Regions from separate parts of the Streptomyces sp. NPDC001135 genome, predicted to be linked through region 3. Evidence: predicted binding sites of a transcription regulator. Region 3 holds the regulator's gene; each other region holds the start of a gene.
What was found. The regulator HrcA, encoded in region 3, represses chaperone genes, less so after heat shock. The targets are predictions, from matches to a motif close to TTNGCACTCNGNNNNNCNGAGTGCNAA.

Region 1 (6,285 bases), on a different contig from region 3:
TGCCGCAGGTGTGGAGACAGTCTGCCGGCGGTTCCACCGTCCGGGTGAGGGCGGGTGTGACGGCCGAGTCGTCTCGGGCACCGCGCGGCCAGCCACGTACAGCCGTCACCGGCACGCCGTTGAAAGCCCCACTCGAACGTCCTGGACGGTCACAGGCTTCAGAGAGCGCGAACGCGCACCAGCCCCGAGGCTGAGCACAGTCGCGGCCCCGGTCCCTCGGGGCAGGTCGTCCGCCCCCTCGATGGCCCGACCCGCGATCAACGGCAAGCGCCGGCCCCGTTGACACAGGCACGAATCAGGACGACCGGCCCGGGTACTCCGGCCCCTCGCCGTCGGCATCGAACACCTTGGTGAAGGTGGCACCGCACCGGCAACGCGAGTACTCGACCAGTTCCCCCTCTTCCGACACGCTCAGCCCCTGACTGAGTCGCACATGCACATGATCACCCATGAGGAGGTGCTTTCCTTGACGTCACGAGTGCGACCACAGTGCTTCCTTGTGCGGCCGGGATGCGGCCGTGCCGCGAAGCACCGCCGGGAATACGCTGAAAGTGACAGAAGGTGCGTTTGTGTGGAGGTGAGGGACCATGACACTGCCTGGGCGACGCGGCGGGCCCCTGGCTGAACGGCGGTTCCCGGGCTGGGGCACGGATCCTCTCGCCGAGTTCAACGACCTCTTCGGCAGGATGGGCACCCTCCTGGAGTCCACCATGGGCGGCGCCCTGGGCCCCATGACGGAGGGCATGGCCTGGTCGCCGCTGGCGGACCTGTCGGAAACCGATGACGCCTACCTGGTCGAAGTTGAGGTGCCAGGCGTCAAGCGCGAGGATCTCGACATCGAGATGACCGAGCGCGAACTGACCATCACCGGCGAGTTCAAAGAACGCGAGCGCACCGGCATCCTGCGCCGCAGCACCCGCAGGACCGGCCGGTTCGAGTACCGCGCCGCGCTGCCCGGCGACATCAGCCCCGAGGACGTCGAGGCCACCCTCGACAACGGTGTGCTGACCGTCAAGGTACCGAAGGCGGAAGCCACCACATCACGCCGCATCGAGATCACCTCCGGACAGTGACCCCAGCTCGGACAGTGAGCCCTGCCCCCGTGCGGTGCGCGCCGTACGGGGGCAGGTGCGGTTGCATACGGTGATCGTCCCTGGCCGACTAGCCGATCAGGACGTTTCCGTGGACGGATGCTCGGCTCGCGCGTGCGGCTGGGGATGGCCGGCGGCGTGCAGCATCGGTGCGGTGTGCCGCTCGGGGCGGTGCTCGCCTTCGGCCGGAACGCGGCTGCGCGGCCCTTCGGCGTCGGGCAGGGGCACGGGGCGGCGCGCCACGAGGCGCCCGACCCAGCGCCGACCGCAGTGTTCGCAAGGCGGAGCGCCCTGCGGCGTGTAGGGGGAGGAAACCGCCGTGTTGTCGCGGTAGAAGACCTCCCACTCGGCATCGAGGGCGTCCCGGTAGCGCTGCACGTCGTAGTCGACACTCCAGCGGTGCCAGCACGAGCCGCAGATGAACTCGACTCGTTCGACGGCAAGTTCGGTGATCACGGCAGGGCACCTCCCATCCGGTTGGCGACTGTGGTCCGGGGCGCTGTGAGCGCGGCCTCGAGGGAGGGGGAGACGGGCAGGGCCTGGGCGAGTCCGCTGTCGCGCAGGAGCCGCTCCACCCGCCCTTCGGGGCATACCAGGCGTAGCACTTCTTCCGCTTGCTTCCCGCGGGGCCCATTCCGGGCTCAGGAGTCCGGGATGCCTCCGAAACCCCTATACCTCCCCTATCAATCCTCGACAAGATGAGACTCGGGTTTTACCTCAGGAATTGAGGCAAGTAAGGGTGAAGTCGCAGCTCGCAGTGGGCGAGGAGGTGGCGGGATGCCGGCACGGGACCAGGGCGGAGACCTGTGTGCGGTGCTGGGGTGGAGCCCTCGGCGACAGCCGAGGTGATCACCTCGGCCTTCCGCGCCCGGGTGCGCTGACGCCCGGTCTGAAGGACATCGGCGACAGCCTGCAGGAGCAGCTCGGCTCGCTGGGCGTCACGTCGTTCGGTGAGGTGGGCGATCTGTTTGACCCCGCCTGCCACGACGCTCTGACGCACCATGTTGTCCCCGCTGCGGACCGCCTGGTGTGCTCGGCGGTCCTGCGTCCCGGCTACCGTCTGGGCGAGAACGTGCTGCGCCCGGCCACCGTGGAGGTCACCGGGCCGGCCCCGCCCGTGAGGAGCGCATCGACGCCGGGGTGCGGCGTACGGGATGCATCCGCCCCGGCAGGCAAGCCGCCGTTGCCCGCCTCGCGGAGCTGACTGGGTACCGGGGAAGAGGGCATCGCCGAGAGCTTCGGGATCGAGGAGTTCTACCGCAGGGTCGCCGAGCGCACCGGCGCCCGGCCGCGCACCGCGGAGTGGGACGCCAGCGCGGTCCTGACCACCCTGGCCGGCGCCGTCTCCGGGATCTGGGGCACCCCCGGATACGGCCACACCGTCGGGGGAAAGACCACCACCGCCGCTCGGCCGGGGCCCTTCACCCAAGCATCCACCGCCGAGCGGTCACCCGAACGAGATCGGTCCGTATGAACGATCCAGCGCGAGGCGTGTCACGCGGCTTGGAAATCGCTTCCGACACGATCAGTTACTGGTACAGGCGCTCCAGGTACTGCGAGCCGTAGTACGCCTCCAGGTCCTCCACGCTCTCCGAACGGCGATCGTGCGCCTTCGCGAGCACCGCGCGGGACGGCGCCGCTTCCGGCCGCCAGGTCTCCGGCTGCCAGACTCCGCCGCGCAGCAGGGCTCTCGGGCAGTGGTAGAAGACCTGGTCGATCTCGACGAGCAGGGCCAGCTGCGGACGATTCCCCTTCACCACCATGTCGTCGAAGAAGGGCGCATCGCGCAGGATGCGCGCACGGCCGTTGATGCGCAGCGTGTCGGGGCGGCCGGGGATCAGGTAGAGCAGCCCCACGTGGGCATTGGCCAGGATGTTGCGGAACCCGTCGGCCCGGCGGTTCCCGGGACGTTCGGGGATCGCGATCGTCGTGTCGTCGAGCACGAGCGTGAACCCGGCCGGGTCACCCTTCGGTGACGCGTCGCAGCTGCCGTCGGCGCCCGAGGTCGCCACCATGCACAGCGGCGACGCGGCCAGCCACTGGCGGTCGTGCTCGTGCAGGCTTGGCCGGACCTTGACCAGCGCGCCCGGTGTCGGCTCGCCGAGCAGTTCCCCCAGCTCGTCCGGTGACGTCACCTCGACCAGATCTGTGAGCAGCACGGACCTTACCCCCCTCCCATGGGTACGTGAACAGGTCGATCGTAGAGGACGGCTCGCTATCAGTGGCCGGTGCGAGGATCCACCGGGATCCGCACGACAGCACCCGGGCGGAGCCGCGCCTTGACGCCCAGGGGTTCCGTCGGAACCGGCTGCGGCGCGGCCACGGGTCACGCGGTTTGGAACTCGCTTCTCAGGAGGAATTGCGCCCGGCCATCTGGAGGTCACCGGACCGGCTCCCCCCGAGGAACCCGCTCCGTCCCGGCAGCCCTGCCGGTCCCTCTCGGACGCGCAACGGCTGACCGGGCGCGGCTGTCCGAGGCGGCGACTTGCCCCCGAGCAGGCCGAAGTGCTAGACGAGGAATCAGCACTCTCACAGTGAGAGTGCTAACGGCTGGGTCGGGTGACGTGCTCGTGCGGCCGTGAGGGAAACCTCCGGCGCGCGGGTGAACGTCGCGGGCGTCATCCCGGGCCACCGTCATCGACTCAAGGATTCGATGCAGAGGAGACCGTACCGATGACTGCGAAGATCATCGCTTATGAGGAGGAGGCGCGCCGCGCTCTGGAGCGCGGCATGAACCAGCTCGCGGACGCCGTGAAGGTGACGCTCGGCCCCAAGGGCCGCAACGTGGTCCTGGACAAGAAGTGGGGCGCCCCCACGATCACCAACGACGGCGTCTCCATCGCCAAGGAGATCGAGCTTCAGGACCCGTACGAGAAGATCGGCGCCGAGCTGGTCAAGGAAGTCGCCAAGAAGACGGACGACGTCGCCGGTGACGGTACGACCACCGCGACCGTGCTCGCCCAGGCCCTGGTCAAGGAGGGGCTGCGCAACGTCGCCGCAGGCGCCAACCCGATGGCTCTCAAGCGCGGTATCGAGAAGGCCGTCGAGGCCGTATCCGCGGCCGTGCTGGAGCAGGCCAAGGAGCTGGAGACCAAGGAGGAGATCGCCAACACGGCCGCGGTGTCCGCGGGCGGGGACCGGGCGATCGGTGAGCTGATCGCCGAGGCCATGGACAAGGTCGGCAAGGAAGGCGTCATCACCGTCGAGGAGTCCAACACCTTCGGCCTGGAGCTGGAGCTCACCGAGGGCATGCGCTTCGACAAGGGCTACATCTCGCCCTACTTCGTCACCGACACCGACCGCATGGAAGCGGTCCTGGAGGACCCCTACATCCTGCTCGTCGGCTCCAAGGTCAGTGCGGTCAAGGACCTGCTGCCGCTGCTGGAGCAGGTGATGCAGGAGAGCCGGCCGCTGCTGATCGTTGCCGAGGACGTGGATGGCGAGGCGCTGGCGACCTTGGTCGTCAACAAGATCCGCGGCACGTTCAAGTCGGTGGCCGTCAAGGCCCCGGGCTTCGGCGACCGCCGCAAGGCCATGCTCGCCGACATGGCGGTCCTCACCGGGGCCACGGTCGTCTCGGACGAGGTCGGCCTGAAGCTCGAGCACGTCAGCACGGACGTCCTGGGCCGGGCCCGCAAGGTGGTCGTCACCAAGGACGACACCACCATCGTGGAGGGCGCCGGCGACGGCAGCGCGATCGAGGGCCGGGTCAAGCAGATCCGCGCCGAGATCGAGCGCTCGGACTCCGACTACGACCGCGAGAAGCTGCAGGAGCGCTTGGCCAAGCTCGCCGGCGGCGTGGCCGTGATCAAGGCCGGCGCCGCCACCGAGGTGGAGCTCAAGGAGCGCAAGCACCGCATCGAGGACGCCGTCCGCAACGCGAAGGCGGCCGTCGAGGAGGGCATCGTCGCCGGTGGCGGCGTGGCCCTGCTGCAGGCGTCCGAGAAGGCGTTCGAGAAGCTGGAGGTGGACGACGAGGAGCGGACCGGTGTGGAGATGGTCCGCCGCGCGCTGACCGCTCCGCTGCAGCAGATCGCCCGCAACGCCGGCCTGGAGGGCGGTGTCGTGGTGGAGAAGGTACGTACGCTGGCCGTCGGCCACGGTCTGAACGCCGCGACCGGTGAGTACGTGGACATGCTGGCCGCGGGCATCATCGACCCGGCGAAGGTGACCCGCTCCGCGCTGCAGAACGCCGCTTCCATCGCCGCGCTGTTCCTCACCACGGAGGCCGTCATCGCCGACAAGCCCGAGGAAAAGGAACCGGCCGCCGCCGGGGCCGGCGCCGAATTCTGATCGCCGCGTACCCGGAGCCGGACCGAGGCGGGCGCCGGTGGCCGCAACAGCAGACCGCCGGCGCCCGCCCAGCGGCGCGCAGGGGAACCCCGGGGGACTCGTGCACCGGCAGCCGACCGGAACAGGTGTGGTCAGCCTGTTGCCGTTCTCCTGAGCCCGGAGGGATCGTGGCACGTAGGCCAGACGCCCGGTGGAGAGGAGCGCCGCCAGCGCTGCTCCGGTTCATCTGCAGGGGGCGACATGAGAGTCGAAGTGGTCCAACCCGCTGCCGGCGTGTTGTTCGGCGTCCCGAACGACACGCACGAGGAGATCATTACGCTCATCGCCGCCGTTGCCAGGACACCGCAGGCACACGTCTCCGGTCTGGCCGCGGCATTCGGCGAATGGTGCTGGCTTGTCTACACCATCCACGACGACATCCTCGAAGTCCTCGACGTCGGCTGCGCACGATGACCCCGAAAGCCGAGCCAGGGCCGAGTCTCCCGCGGAACCCGGGCCTCATGCGCTGGATACCGGTTGCCGCTTGGCGACGGCCGGCACGTACTCGCCGAGGAAGGTGCGGCTCCACCAGGCACCGTTCGCGCGCAGTTCCGACCAGCTGGTGAACCGGTACTCGTACAGGCAGATCCGGACGAAAGCAGGCGCCGAGCCCGGGAAGGGATTGCGGCGCAGTAAACTCAGGACGGCCGGGTTGCTCTCCAAGAGGGCGAGGAGGAAGGCGGGGAGCCAGCCGGCCGCGTACACAGGGGAGAGCGCGGCGAACCACATCAGCCAGTCCAGCCTGAGGTGGTACGGGGCCACCTGCGGCGGAAGCCGCCGCATGCCGCCCGGCTTGCCCTTGAAGACGTACTCCTGCCACACGGTCTCTTCGGTGATCTCCGGCTCGTCGGTGCCCTCGACG
Region 2 (6,285 bases), on a different contig from region 3:
TCGCTCGGGAGCGCTCGGCTCAGTGGGCGTGGCCGTGGCCGTGGCCCGCGGCGGCCGGCTCTTCCTCTTCCTTCTTCTCGACGACCAGGGTCTCGGTCGTGAGCAGCAGGGAGGCGATGGAGGCGGCGTTCTCCAGGGCGGAGCGGGTGACCTTCACCGGGTCGATGACGCCGGCCTTGACCAGGTCGCCGTACTCGCCGGTGGCGGCGTTGTAGCCCTGCCCCTTCTCCAGGTCCTTGACCTTGGAGACGATGACGTAGCCCTCCTGGCCGGCGTTCTCGCCGATCCAGCGCAGCGGCTCGACCACGGCGTTGCGGACGACCGCGACACCGGTGGCCTCGTCGCCGGTCTTGTCGAGGTTGCCCTCGAGGACCTTGGAGGAGTGGACCAGGGCGGAGCCACCACCGGAGACGATGCCCTCCTCGACCGCGGCGCGGGTCGCGGAGATGGCGTCCTCCAGACGGTGCTTCTTCTCCTTCAGCTCCACCTCGGTGGCGGCGCCGACCTTGATCACGCACACGCCGCCGGCCAGCTTCGCGAGGCGCTCCTGGAGCTTCTCGCGGTCCCAGTCGGAGTCGGTGTTCTCGATCTCGGCCTTGATCTGCGCGACGCGGCCCGTCAGGTCCTCCTGCTTGCCGGCACCCTCGACGATCGTGGTGTCGTCCTTGGTGACCGTCACGCGGCGGGCGGAGCCGAGCACGTCCAGGCCGACCTGGTCGAGCTTGAGGCCGACCTCCTCGGAGATGACGGTGGCGCCGGTGAGGATCGCCATGTCCTGCAGCATCGCCTTGCGGCGGTCGCCGAAGCCGGGGGCCTTCACCGCGACGGCGTTGAAGGTACCGCGGATCTTGTTGACGACCAGGGTCGACAGGGCCTCGCCCTCGACGTCCTCGGCGATGATCAGCAGCGGCTTGGAGGCGCCCGCCTGGATGACCTTCTCCAGCAGCGGCAGCAGGTCCTGGATGGAGCTGATCTTGCCCTGGTTGATGAGGATGTACGGGTCGTCGAGGACGGCCTCCATGCGCTCCTGGTCCGTCACGAAGTACGGCGACAGGTAACCCTTGTCGAAGGCCATGCCCTCGGTGAAGTCCAGCTCCAGGCCGAAGGTGTTGGACTCCTCGACGGTGATGACACCGTCCTTGCCGACCTTGTCCATCGCCTCGGCGATCAGCTCGCCGACCTGCTGGTCCTGGGCGGACAGCGCGGCGACGGCGGCGATGTCGGACTTCTCGTCGATCGGGCGGGCGGAAGCCAGCAGGTCGTCGGAGACGGCCTTGACGGCGGCGTCGATGCCCTTCTTCAGGGCGGCCGGGGAGGCACCGGCGGCGACGTTCTTCAGGCCCTCGCGCACCAGCGCCTGGGCGAGCACGGTGGCGGTGGTGGTGCCGTCACCCGCGATGTCGTTGGTCTTGGTCGCCACCTCCTTCACCAGCTGCGCGCCGAGGTTCTCGTACGGGTCCTCGATCTCGACCTCGCGGGCGATCGTGACACCGTCGTTGGTGATGGTGGGGGCGCCGAACTTCTTGTCGATGACGACGTTGCGGCCGCGGGGGCCGATCGTCACCTTCACCGTGTCGGCCAGCTTGTTGACGCCGCGCTCAAGGGCGCGACGGGCGTCCTCGTCGAACTTCAGAATCTTCGCCATGACAGCGGAAGCCCTCTCGGAAATCTGTGGGTGAAAAGACGGCTGCGCCCCGGGCGCCCGGCTTCGTTATCGGTCGCGGGGGCCAGGGGCGCAGCTCAAGAGCAAAATGTGCTCGCGGTGACTACTTCTCGATGATCGCGAGGACGTCGCGAGCCGAGAGGACGAGGTACTCCTCGCCGTTGTACTTCACCTCGGTGCCGCCGTACTTGCTGTACAGGACGACGTCGCCGACCTTGACGTCGAGCGGAAGGCGCTCGCCGTTCTCGAAGCGGCCCGGACCCACGGCGAGGACGGCGCCCTCCTGGGGCTTCTCCTTCGCGGTGTCCGGGATGACCAGGCCAGAGGCGGTGGTCTGCTCGGCGTCGAGCGGCTGGACCACGATGCGGTCCTCGAGCGGCTTGATGGCAACCTTGGAGCTGGTGGTCGTCACGATCCGACCTCCCCCTTCGGAGATCTCACGGGGTTAACTGTCTGAGGTGGCGACCAGGTCGATCCGTCGTCGCGGGTGCCGGACCTGCCCGTCGCTTTGTTGGCACTCTCCAGGGGGGAGTGCCAGAGCCGAGACTATGACTGCGATTAGCACTCGGTCAAGCGGAGTGCCAATGCCGTGCGGCGCGTCGGCCGAAGAACCGTTCAGCGCCGGGTCCCCCGGTGGCCGGTGCTGCTCCGCCGTCCCCGGGGCTGCCGCCCCCCGCCGGGCTGCTTCTCCCCGCCTACAGGTAGTCCTCCAGCCGGCCCACCGTCAGCCCCCGTTGCTGGACCCTGCGCAGTGCCCGGGCGGTCCGGTCGCGCAGATCGGGGCCCGTCGTCTCGTCCGGGCCGATCAAGATGATGTCGCCCGGGCGGAGGTGGTGTGCGCCGTGGGTGTACACGAGGTCGGCCGGGGTCATGGCGGCACGCCACAGGACGAGCGTGGAGATGCCGCAGTCGGACGCCGCGCGCAGGGTGGTGGTGTCGTACGAGCCGTACGGCGGACGGAAGAGGCGGGGGTGCACCCCGAGCCGGGAGACGAGCCTGTCCTGCTGGCCGCAGATCTCGGCGCGCTGGCCGGAGTAGGGCAGTCCGGCCAGCGCGCGGTGGTCGAGGGTGTGGTTCTGGATGCCGGCGCCCAGCCGGTGCAGGCGGGCGAAGTGGCCGTAGCCGGGGCCGGCGACGCTGTCGGTGAGGAACAGGCTGAGCGGCAGCCGGAGTTCGCGGACCATGTCGACGAAGCGGGGGTCCTTGTCGGCGCCGTCGTCGTAGGTGAGGAAGACGACCCGGTCGCGGGTGGGGACGTGGTCCATGACGCGGGGCAGGGCGCGGCCGGCGGTGTGCGGGGTGAGGGCGAGCGGGCGGGCGGCGGGGCGCGGCGGGCGGGCGAGGGGCTCGGTCAGACCCCAGCGGCGGTAGGCCCGGTCGGGGGCGGGGCCGGGCGGGTGTACGCCCTCGGCGGCCTTCATACCGAGGCGCTCGATGGGGTCGACGGACTGGGCACAGCCGGTGAGGAGGAGGACCGAGGCGAGAACCGCCACGATCAGCACCCGCCCGGACCTCCCTCTCCCGCACACCACCCCCAGACCACCGGAACCCACCCTCCCGGGCACCACCCGTGGGTCACCGGGCCCCGCCTCCCCGGACACCGCCCCCGGACCGCCGGCGGCCACCCTCCCGCACACCACCCCCGCGTCGCCGGGCCCCGCCACCCCGTAGACCACCCCCGGACCGCCGGTGGCCACCCTCCCGCGCACCACCCCTGCATCACCAGGCCCCGCCACCCCGGACACCGCCCCCGGACCGCCCGAACCCGCCCTCCCGGGCACCACCCCTGCATCACCAGGCCCCGCCACCCCGGACACCGCCCCCGGGCCGCCGGCGGCCACCCTCCCGCACACCACCCCTGCACCACCGGGCCCCGCCACCCCGTAGACCACCCCCGGACCGCCCGAACCCGCCCTCCCGGGCACCACCCCTCCATCACCAGGCCCCGCCACCCCGGACACCGCCCCCGGGCCGCCGGCGGCCACCCTCCCGCACACCACCGCCGGGCCACCCCAGCCCGTGCCCCCGCTCACCGCCCGCGAATCGCCGCGGTCGAGCTCCCCGCACACAGACCCCGGACCATCCGAACCCGCCCCGCCGGGCACCGTGCGCGGGTTCTCGCCGGTCCGCCCGCAGCTCACAGGTAGTCCTCCAGGCGGGCCACGGCGTAGCCCTCGCGGGTGACCTTGTTCAGGAAGCGGCGCATGTCGTCGACCATCGTGCCGTTCCAGTCGGAGCGGCCGCGGAAGTGGGTGAGGACGATGTCGCCGCGGCGCATCTTCTGGTCGTCCTCGCGGTACTCCCAGTGGTCGACGAAGACCTCCTCGTTCCAGATCGGCGCGTAGCGGATGCCGCAGGCCTTGGCGGCGCGCAGGGTGTCCTGGTTGTAGTCGCCGTAGGGCGGGCGGAAGACCGTCGGGCGCTTGCCGAACTGCTTCTCCATGACGTCCTGCATGCCGCAGATCTCGTCCCGCTGCTCCTCGTAGGACAGGCCCGGCAGATAGGGGTGGTGCAGGGTGTGGTTGTTGAGGGTGTGGCCGTAGGACTGCATCTTGCGGAAGTACCCGTAGTCGTCCTCGACCAGGTAGTTGCTGAGGAAGGCGGTGTACGGGATCTTCAGCTCCCGCATCATCCGCAGGAAGTCCGGGTCCTTCTCCGAACCGTCGTCGACCGTGAGGAAGACGATCTTCTGCCGGGTGGGGACCGTGGTGAAGACCGGGGGCAGCTCCCAGTCCTCCTGGTGGTCGACCTCGAAGCCGGCCCGGGCGGTGATGCGCGGCTTCTTCGCGGGCGGGGGCGGCGGGGTCAGCGGGGCCTCGTCGAGCCCCCAGCGCCGGGCGGCGGCGACCAGGCGGGCGTGTTCCGCGGCCTGGCGGGCCTGGGGACTCAGGGTGTGCGCGGGACCGCCCTGGCCGGGCGTGGGGCGGGTCGCGCCGGGTCCGGCACAGCCGGCGAGAAGGGCGGCACAGACCAGCGCGGCGGCTCCACGGGCGAGGACGGGACGCCCGATGCGGATCTGATTTTTATAGTTTTGTACGATTAGTCGCATGGTGCCGGATCCTCCCAGGCCACGGTCCGGATCCCGGGCCGACACCGCCGCCGGAGGCGCACGATCCACCGACTGGCCCACAATGACCCGGTGAACGACCTCGCTCTGCTCCTCACCCCCGAAGGCCGTGCCCTCCTCGACGAGGTCCGCGATACCGCCCCGGCGGACGAACTCGCCGTCGCCACCCGGCTGCGCCGCGACCATCCCGCCGAGCTGGTGTCGGCCGCGCTCGGCCAGGCCCGGCTGCGGCAGCGGGCGGCGGCGAAGTTCGGGCCGGCGGACGCGGGGCGGATGTTCTTCACACCCAACGGGGTCGAGCAGTCGACGCGGACGAGCGTGGCGACGTACCGCGCGGAACGCTTCAAGGGCCTCGGTGTGACGTCCGTGGCCGACCTGTGCTGCGGGATCGGCGGGGACGCGATCGCGTTGGCCCGGGCCGGGATCCGGGTGCTCGCCGTGGACCGGGATCCGGTGACGGCCGCCGTGGCCCGGGCGAACGCCGAGGCGCTCGGGCTGGGCGAGCTGATCGAGGTGCGCGAGGCGGACGTCACGGAAGTCGACACCGCCGGGTACGACGCGGTCTTCGTGGATCCGGCGCGCCGCGGGGGCCGCGGCAGGATCTTCGACCCGGAGGCCTACTCACCGCCGCTGTCGTGGGCGGTGACAGCCGCCTCGGCCGCCGGGACGGCCGCGCTGAAGATCGCCCCGGGCATTCCCCACGAGGCGGTCCCCGCCGAGGCCGAGGCGGAGTGGATCTCCGACAGCGGTGATGTGAAGGAGGCGGTGCTGTGGTTCGGGACGGGGGCGCCGGGGGCGGTGCGCGCCACGCTGCTGCCCGGCCCGCGGACGCTGCTCGGCCGGGGCCTGCCCGATCCCGGGGTGCGCCCGGTGGGTCGGTACCTGTACGAGCCGGACGGTGCCGTGATCCGCTCCCACCTGGTCGCCGAGGTGGCCGACCACCTGGACGGCGGGCTGATCGACCCGACGATCGCCTACGTCACCGCCGACGAACCGCGGCACACGCCGTATGCCTCCGCCTACGAGATCACCGATCAACTCCCCTTCAATGTCAAGAAGTTGAAGGCCCTGTTGCGTGAACGCGAGGTCGGCACGCTGACCGTGAAGAAGCGCGGGTCGGCGGTCGAGCCGGAGGAGCTGCGCAGGAAGGTCAAGCCGCAGGGGCCGAACGCGGCGACGGTGTTCCTCACCCGGGTCGCCGGGGCGCCGGCCATGCTCGTGGGCAGACCCGCCCAGCTCGTCGGCGGGCCCGCTCAGGACGTGGCCGGGCCCGCCTAGGACGGCATCTCGCCGGCCCGGCGCAGCAGCAGCTCCCGTTCCCTGTCGTTGCGTGCCAGGCCGGCCGCACGCTCGAACTCCGCGCGGGCATCGGCCGTACGGCCGAGCCGGGCCAGCAGGTCGCCGCGGACGCTGGGCAGCAGGTGGTAGTCGCGCAGGGCGGGCTCGGCCGCCAGGGCGTCCACCAGTTCCAGGCCCTCGGCCGGCCCGTCGGCCATCGACACGGCGACCGCGCGGTTCAGCTCGACCACCGGGGACGGGGCACGGGCGGCCAGCA
Region 3 (6,285 bases):
TCGCGCAGGAACCGGTTGACCAGACCGCGGGCCGGTCTCCCGGAGAAGGCCCGGGTCAACGCGGTGCGTGCGAACAGGGGGTTGGTCAGCGCCTGCTTGTGCAGGGCGCTGGCGCCGGACTCGGGCGTGGCGAGAAAGGCGGTGCCCAGCTGGGCCGCGCTCGCGCCGGCCGCGAGGACGGCGGCGATCTGGCCGCCGCGCATGATGCCGCCGGCGGCGACGATCGGGATGCGCACGGCCTCACGGATCTGCGCGACCAGCGAGAGCAGCCCGATGCCGGAGCCGTCGTTCTCGGCGAGGTCCCGGTGGGTTCCCTGGTGACCGCCGGCCTCCACGCCCTGCGCGATCACCGCGTCCGCACCGGCCTGTTCCACCGCGCGGGCCTCCTCGGCGGTGGTGGCGGTGACCAGGGTGAGGGTGCCGGCCCGCCGCAGCTTGTCCAACACCTCCCGGCCCGGCACACCGAAGTGGAAGGAGACCACCGGCACCGGGTTGTCGAGGAGTACGGCGAGCTTGGCGTCGTAACCGTCGTCCCGGCCGCTGTCCGGGTCACCCAGCTCGGTCTCGTACCAGGCGGCCTCGCCGGCCAGCTGGTGCGCGTAGACCTCTACGGCGCCCGACTCGGCGTGGTCGGGCTGCGGCATGAACACGTTCACGCCGAAGGGGCGGCTCGTGAGCCCCCGCAGTTGCTTGATCTCCTGGTACATGCCGTCGGCGGTCTTGTATCCGGCGGCGAGGAACCCGAGGCCACCGGCCTCGGAGACGGCGGCGACGAGCTGCGGGACGGAGACTCCGCCCGCCATGGGGGCCTGCACGATCGGGTGGGGGAAGAGATCGGTCAGCGCGGAGGACATGACCGCATGTTGTCACGTCCTTCGAACAAGTCCGAATCGGGGCGTCGCACGGCATAGGACAGCGGCATAGGGGGTGCCGAAGCACCCCCTGTGCCCAGGTCGCAGCACCCGTCGGCGACATCCTCCAGCCGCCGTCAGCGACCGTTGAACGCGTCCTTCAACCGCGAGAACAGCCCCTGCTGCCCCGGCTGGAACTGGCCCTGTGGACGCTCCTCGCCGCGCAGCTTGGCCAGCTCGCGCAGCAGGCGCTCCTGCTCGGGGTCCAGCTTGGTCGGGGTCTGGACCTCGACGTGCACGATCAGGTCACCCCGGCCGCCGCCGCGCAGATGCGTGACGCCCCGGTTGTGCAGCGGGATCGACTGGCCGGACTGGGTGCCGGGCCGGATGTCGACCTCCTCCATGCCGTCCAGGGTCTCCAGCGGCACCTTGGTGCCGAGCGCGGCGGCCGTCATCGGGATCGTGACCGTACAGTGCAGGTCGTCACCGCGCCGCTGGAACATCGAGTGCGGCAACTCGTGGATCTCGACGTACAGGTCACCGGCGGGGCCGCCGCCGGGCCCGACCTCGCCCTCACCGGCGAGCTGGATCCGCGTGCCGTTGTCGACACCGGCCGGGATCTTGACGGTGAGCGTGCGGCGGGAGCGGACGCGGCCGTCACCGGCGCACTCCGGGCACGGGGTCGGCACCACGGTCCCGAAGCCCTGGCACTGCGGACAGGGACGCGAGGTCATGACCTGACCCAGGAAGGACCGGGTGACCTGCGAGACCTCACCACGGCCCCGGCACATGTCACACGTCTGGGCGGTCGTACCGGGCGCCGCGCCCTCTCCGTTGCAGGTGTTGCAGACGATCGCCGTGTCGACCTGGATGTCCTTGGTGGTCCCGAAGGCCGCCTCGTCCAGCTCCACGTCGATGCGGATCATCGCGTCCTGGCCGCGCCGGGTGCGCGAGCGCGGCCCGCGCTGCGACGCCGTACCGAAGAACGCGTCCATGATGTCGGAGAAGTTGCCGAAGCCACCGGCACCGAAGCCGCCCGCACCGGCACCGCCGGACTGCGAGAGCGGATCGCCGCCCAGGTCGTAGACCTGCTTCTTCTGCGGGTCCGACAGCACCTCGTAAGCGGCGTTGATCTCCTTGAACCGCTCCTGGGTCTTCGGATCCGGGTTGACGTCCGGGTGCAGCTCGCGCGCGAGCCGACGGAACGCCTTCTTGATCTCATCCTGCGACGCGTCGCGGCGCACGCCGAGAACGGCGTAGTAGTCCGTGGCCACTTACGACTCCGCCAGGATCTGTCCGACGTACCGTGCCACTGCGCGTACCGCTCCCATCGTTCCCGGGTAGTCCATGCGGGTCGGTCCGACCACGCCGAGCTTGGCAACCGCCTCGCCGCCCGAACCGTAGCCCACCGACACCACCGAGGTGGAGTTGAGCCCCTCGTGGGCGTTCTCGTGCCCGATGCGCACGGTCACGCCCGGATCCTTGGCCTCGCCGAGGAGCTTGAGGAGCACGACCTGCTCCTCAAGGGCCTCCAGGACGGGCCGGATCGTGAGGGGAAAGTCATGCCCGAAGCGGGTGAGATTGGCGGTACCGCCGATCATCAACCGCTCCTCGTTCTCCTCGACGAGTGTCTCCAGGAGAGTGGAGAGCACCATCGAGACCGTACCGCGGTCCTCGGCCTCGAAGGCCTCGGGGAGGTCCTCGACCAGCCTCGGCACGTCCGCGAACCGGCGGCCCGCGACCCGGCTGTTCAGCCGCGCGCGCAGGTCGGCGAGCGAGCTCTCACCGAAGGGCGCCGGGCAGTCGACCATCCGCTGCTCGACCCGGCCGGTGTCCGTGATCAGCACGAGCATCACGCGCGCGGGAGCGAGCGAGAGCAGCTCCACGTGCCGGACGGTGGACCGGGTCAGGGACGGGTACTGCACGACGGCGACCTGCCGGGTCAGCTGCGCGAGCAGCCGCACCGTGCGCGCCACGACGTCGTCGAGGTCGACGGCGCCCTCCAGGAAGTTCTGGATGGCGCGCCGCTCGGGCGCCGTCATGGGCTTGACGCCGGCGAGCTTGTCCACGAACAGCCGGTAACCCTTGTCGGTGGGGATGCGCCCCGCGCTGGTGTGCGGCTGCGCGATGAACCCCTCGTCCTCCAGGGCCGCCATGTCGTTGCGGACGGTGGCCGGGGAGACCCCGAGGTTGTGCCGCTCGGTCAGGGCCTTCGACCCGACCGGCTCCTCGGTGCCGACGTAGTCCTGGACGATGGCGCGCAGTACCTGAAGCCTGCGTTCACTCAGCATTCGGCGCGCACCTCCAGCACGTCGTCCCCTTCTGTTCCGCGGTTCGTCCGCCTGGCACTCTTCGCACGCGAGTGCCAGCGTTCCCGGGCCCAGTGTACGGCTGTCGGGTACACCCGGGGCAAGGTCGGTACGGTCGCGGCGGCTCGTGCAGCTAGCGTCGCGGTATGACGGTGACTTGGGAAGAGCTGGGGTGGGAACGGCTGGCCGCCGGGGTCGGACGCCGGCGCCTCCCGGGCTGGGACTGCACGGTCGGGCTGGTCCTCGGGGCGGGTACGGCCCTCATGGTGGACGCCGGTTCCAGCCTGGCCGAGGGCGCGCGGCTGCGGGCACAGGCCGAGGAGCTGGCCGGCGGCCGTGTGACCCATCTCGCGCTGACCCACCCCCATTTCGACCATGTCTTCGGGGCGGCGGCGATGGCGGGAGCGCAGGTGTACGGCCCGGTGGGGCTGGACGCGGTCTTCGCGTACGAGCGCGAGGACCTGCGCCTGGACGCGATCAGGAACGGGCTGCCGGTCGCCGACGCCGACGAGGCGGTGGACGCGCTGGCCCCGCCCCGGCATCCGGTCTCCGGTGAGTGGACGCTGGACCTCGGGGGCGGCCGCCAGGCGTTGCTGGCGAACGTGGGCCCGGGGCACACGGCGCACGATCTCGCGGTGCTCGTGCCGGGAGATCCCGAGGTGGTCTTCTGCGGCGACCTGGTCGAGGAGTCCGGCGAACCCCAGGCGGGCCCGGACGCGGTCCCGTCCCGCTGGCCGGACGCCCTCGACCGGCTGCTGTCCCTGGGCGGCGGGGACGCGCTGTACGTGCCCGGTCACGGAGCGGTGGTGGACGCGGGGTTCGTACGACGCCAGCGTGATCAACTGGCGGCGCGTTTCGGCGTGTCGTGAGTCTTCGCGTACGGCTTCTCCTATCGTCATCCGAATGCGCACGTACTCCGCCGACCTGACCCCGCCGTGGAAGAGGCAGCAGCCGGTACCGGAGGTACCCGCTGAGCCGGGCCTGGTGGTGGAGGAGCCCGGCACCGGGTTCTGCGGGGCGGTGATCCGCTGCGAGGCGGGCACGGTGACGCTGGAGGACCGCTTCGGCAAGCACCGGGTGTTCCCCCTGGAGCCGCGGGGCTTCCTGCTGGAGGGGCGCGTGGTGACGCTGGTCCGCCCCTCGTCACCGGCTCCGGTACGACCCGCCCGTACGGCCTCCGGCTCGGTCGCCGTCCCCGGCGCCCGCGCCCGCGTGGCCCGGGCCGGCCGCATCTACGTCGAGGGCCGGCACGACGCCGAGCTGGTGGAGAAGGTGTGGGGCGACGACCTGCGCATCGAGGGCGTGGTGGTGGAGTACCTGGAGGGCGTGGACGACCTGCCGTCGATCGTGTCGTCCTTCGCACCGGGTCCGGACGCGCGGTTGGGTGTGCTTGTGGACCACCTCGTCCCGGGCACGAAGGAGTGGCGGATCGCGGAGTCGGTGACGAGTGAGCACGCGCTGGTGGTGGGCCACCCGTACATCGACATCTGGGAGGCCGTGAAGCCGTCGTCGCTGGGGATCGAGGCCTGGCCGAGGGTGCCGCGCGGGCAGGACTGGAAGACGGGGGTGTGCCGGGCGCTGGGCTGGCCGTCGGAGAACACCGGGGCGGTGTGGCAGGCGATCCTGAAGCGGGTGGGGTCCTACAGGGACCTGGAGCCGGAGCTGCTGGGGAGGGTGGAGGAGCTGATCGACTTCGTCACGGGTAGCGGTGGGGCCTGACGTTGGGGAACGTTCCGAACTCGGTGGTGTCCAGTTCGAGTCCCAGAACCTCCACCGGAACTGGATCGCCGAATTTAATGATCTCCTGGCTCAGGTAGTCGGCGTCCTCGCCTTGGCCCGCAGGCTTCGTCAGCAAGACGCAGTGCGCCATGATCGGGTCGAGGATGAGGTAGGCGGGGATCCTTCCGGCCGCGTAGATCGAGCGCTTGACCACGTAGTCCTGATGAATGCTGGACTTGGAGACGACCTCCATGACCATCGTGACCAGCTTGGAGGGCAGCAGACGGCCCGAGTCGGGTAGCGCGTCTCGCGCCACGACCACCAGGTCCGGAACTGGCTCGCTGGCCTCGTCCAGGATGTCCACGTCCTGAGTCTGAAGGCGAGACCAGCGCTGTCGCGGGATCTGGTCCTGTACATCGGCAACGATCATGTTGTGCACGATGTCAGGGCTGGCCATCATCACGATTACCCCCCGGAGAAGCTCCATCTTGACGCCCTCAGGAGGCTCGAGCTCCTCGAAGATCTTCACCATGCCGGTGGTCATCGGTCGGTCGTCCACAGCGGTCATCTCCGCAGCCCTCCGGTTTCCGCCACCGTGCAATTACGGCGGCAGCCTACGAACCAGGTTAGGGACCGAACCGGCGTTCCGGAGGGATTCACTCGCGGGAGTGATCAATCCACCAGGTCCCGCACCACCGCGTCCGCCAGCAAACGCCCCCGCAACGTCAGCACGGCCCGCCCCTCGTCGTACGGCCCTTCCTGGAGGAGCCCGTCCGCCAGCGCGCGCTGGGACGCCGCAAGCCCCTCCTCCTTCAGCAGAGCCAGGGGCACCCCCTCGCGCAGCCTCAGCTCCAGCAGGATCCGCTCCACCCGCCGGTCCTCCTCGGACAGCAGCTCCCGCCCGGCCCCCGGCGACCGACCCGACGCCAGCGCCGCCGCGTACGCCCCCGGATGCTTGACGTTCCACCAGCGCACCCCGCCCACGTGCGAGTGCGCCCCGGGTCCCGCGCCCCACCAGTCGGCGCCGCGCCAGTACAGCTCGTTGTGCAGGCAGCGGCCCGCCTCGGAGGTGGCCCAGTTGGAGACCTCGTACCAGTCGAAGCCCGCCGCGGACAGGGTCTCCTCGGCGATCAGATAGCGGTCCGCGTGCACGTCGTCGTCGGTCATCGGGACCTCGCCCCGACGGATCCGGCGGGCCAGCTGCGTGCCCTCCTCGACGATGAGCGCGTAGGCGCTGACGTGGTCCGGACCGGCGCCGATCGCCCCGTCCAGCGAGGCCCGCCAGTCGTCGTCGCTCTCACCGGGGGTGCCGTAGATCAGGTCCAGGTTCACGTGCTCGAAGCCCGCCGCCCGGGCCTCCGCGACGCAGGCCTCGGGGCGGCCCGGGGTGTGGGTGCGGTCGAGGA

Region 1: the regulator HrcA is predicted to act here: its motif matches at 3,612-3,638, upstream of groL (chaperonin GroEL).
Region 2: the regulator HrcA is predicted to act here: its motif matches at 2,222-2,248, upstream of groES (co-chaperone GroES).

What each region holds. Positions count from the first base shown of each region.
Region 1 covers NZ_JBSFKD010000004.1:90,667-96,951, forward strand. Annotated here, with positions in the region: gene ACWC94_RS07485 (hypothetical protein) at 296-433, opposite strand; gene ACWC94_RS07490 (Hsp20/alpha crystallin family protein) at 588-1,073, shown strand; gene ACWC94_RS07495 (hypothetical protein) at 1,170-1,547, opposite strand; gene grpE (nucleotide exchange factor GrpE) at 1,831-2,295, shown strand; partial or broken gene ACWC94_RS07505 (DUF2267 domain-containing protein) at 2,320-2,442, shown strand; gene ACWC94_RS07510 (pyridoxamine 5'-phosphate oxidase family protein) at 2,621-3,250, opposite strand; gene groL (chaperonin GroEL) at 3,765-5,384, shown strand; gene ACWC94_RS07520 (hypothetical protein) at 5,625-5,837, shown strand; gene ACWC94_RS07525 (lipase maturation factor family protein) at 5,883-6,285, opposite strand, start outside.
Region 2 covers NZ_JBSFKD010000012.1:80,035-86,319, reverse strand. Annotated here, with positions in the region: gene groL (chaperonin GroEL) at 20-1,645, opposite strand; gene groES (co-chaperone GroES) at 1,767-2,075, opposite strand; gene ACWC94_RS17170 (polysaccharide deacetylase family protein) at 2,359-3,165, opposite strand; gene ACWC94_RS17165 (polysaccharide deacetylase family protein) at 3,801-4,712, opposite strand; gene ACWC94_RS17160 (THUMP-like domain-containing protein) at 4,803-6,008, shown strand; gene ACWC94_RS17155 (RNA polymerase sigma factor) at 6,005-6,285, opposite strand, start outside.
Region 3 covers NZ_JBSFKD010000002.1:415,421-421,705, reverse strand. Annotated here, with positions in the region: gene ACWC94_RS04905 (nitronate monooxygenase) at 1-854, opposite strand, end outside; gene dnaJ (molecular chaperone DnaJ) at 989-2,125, opposite strand; gene hrcA (heat-inducible transcriptional repressor HrcA) at 2,126-3,142, opposite strand; gene ACWC94_RS04890 (MBL fold metallo-hydrolase) at 3,307-4,029, shown strand; gene ACWC94_RS04885 (DUF3097 domain-containing protein) at 4,064-4,879, shown strand; gene ACWC94_RS04880 (Uma2 family endonuclease) at 4,857-5,447, opposite strand; gene hemW (radical SAM family heme chaperone HemW) at 5,552-6,285, opposite strand, start outside.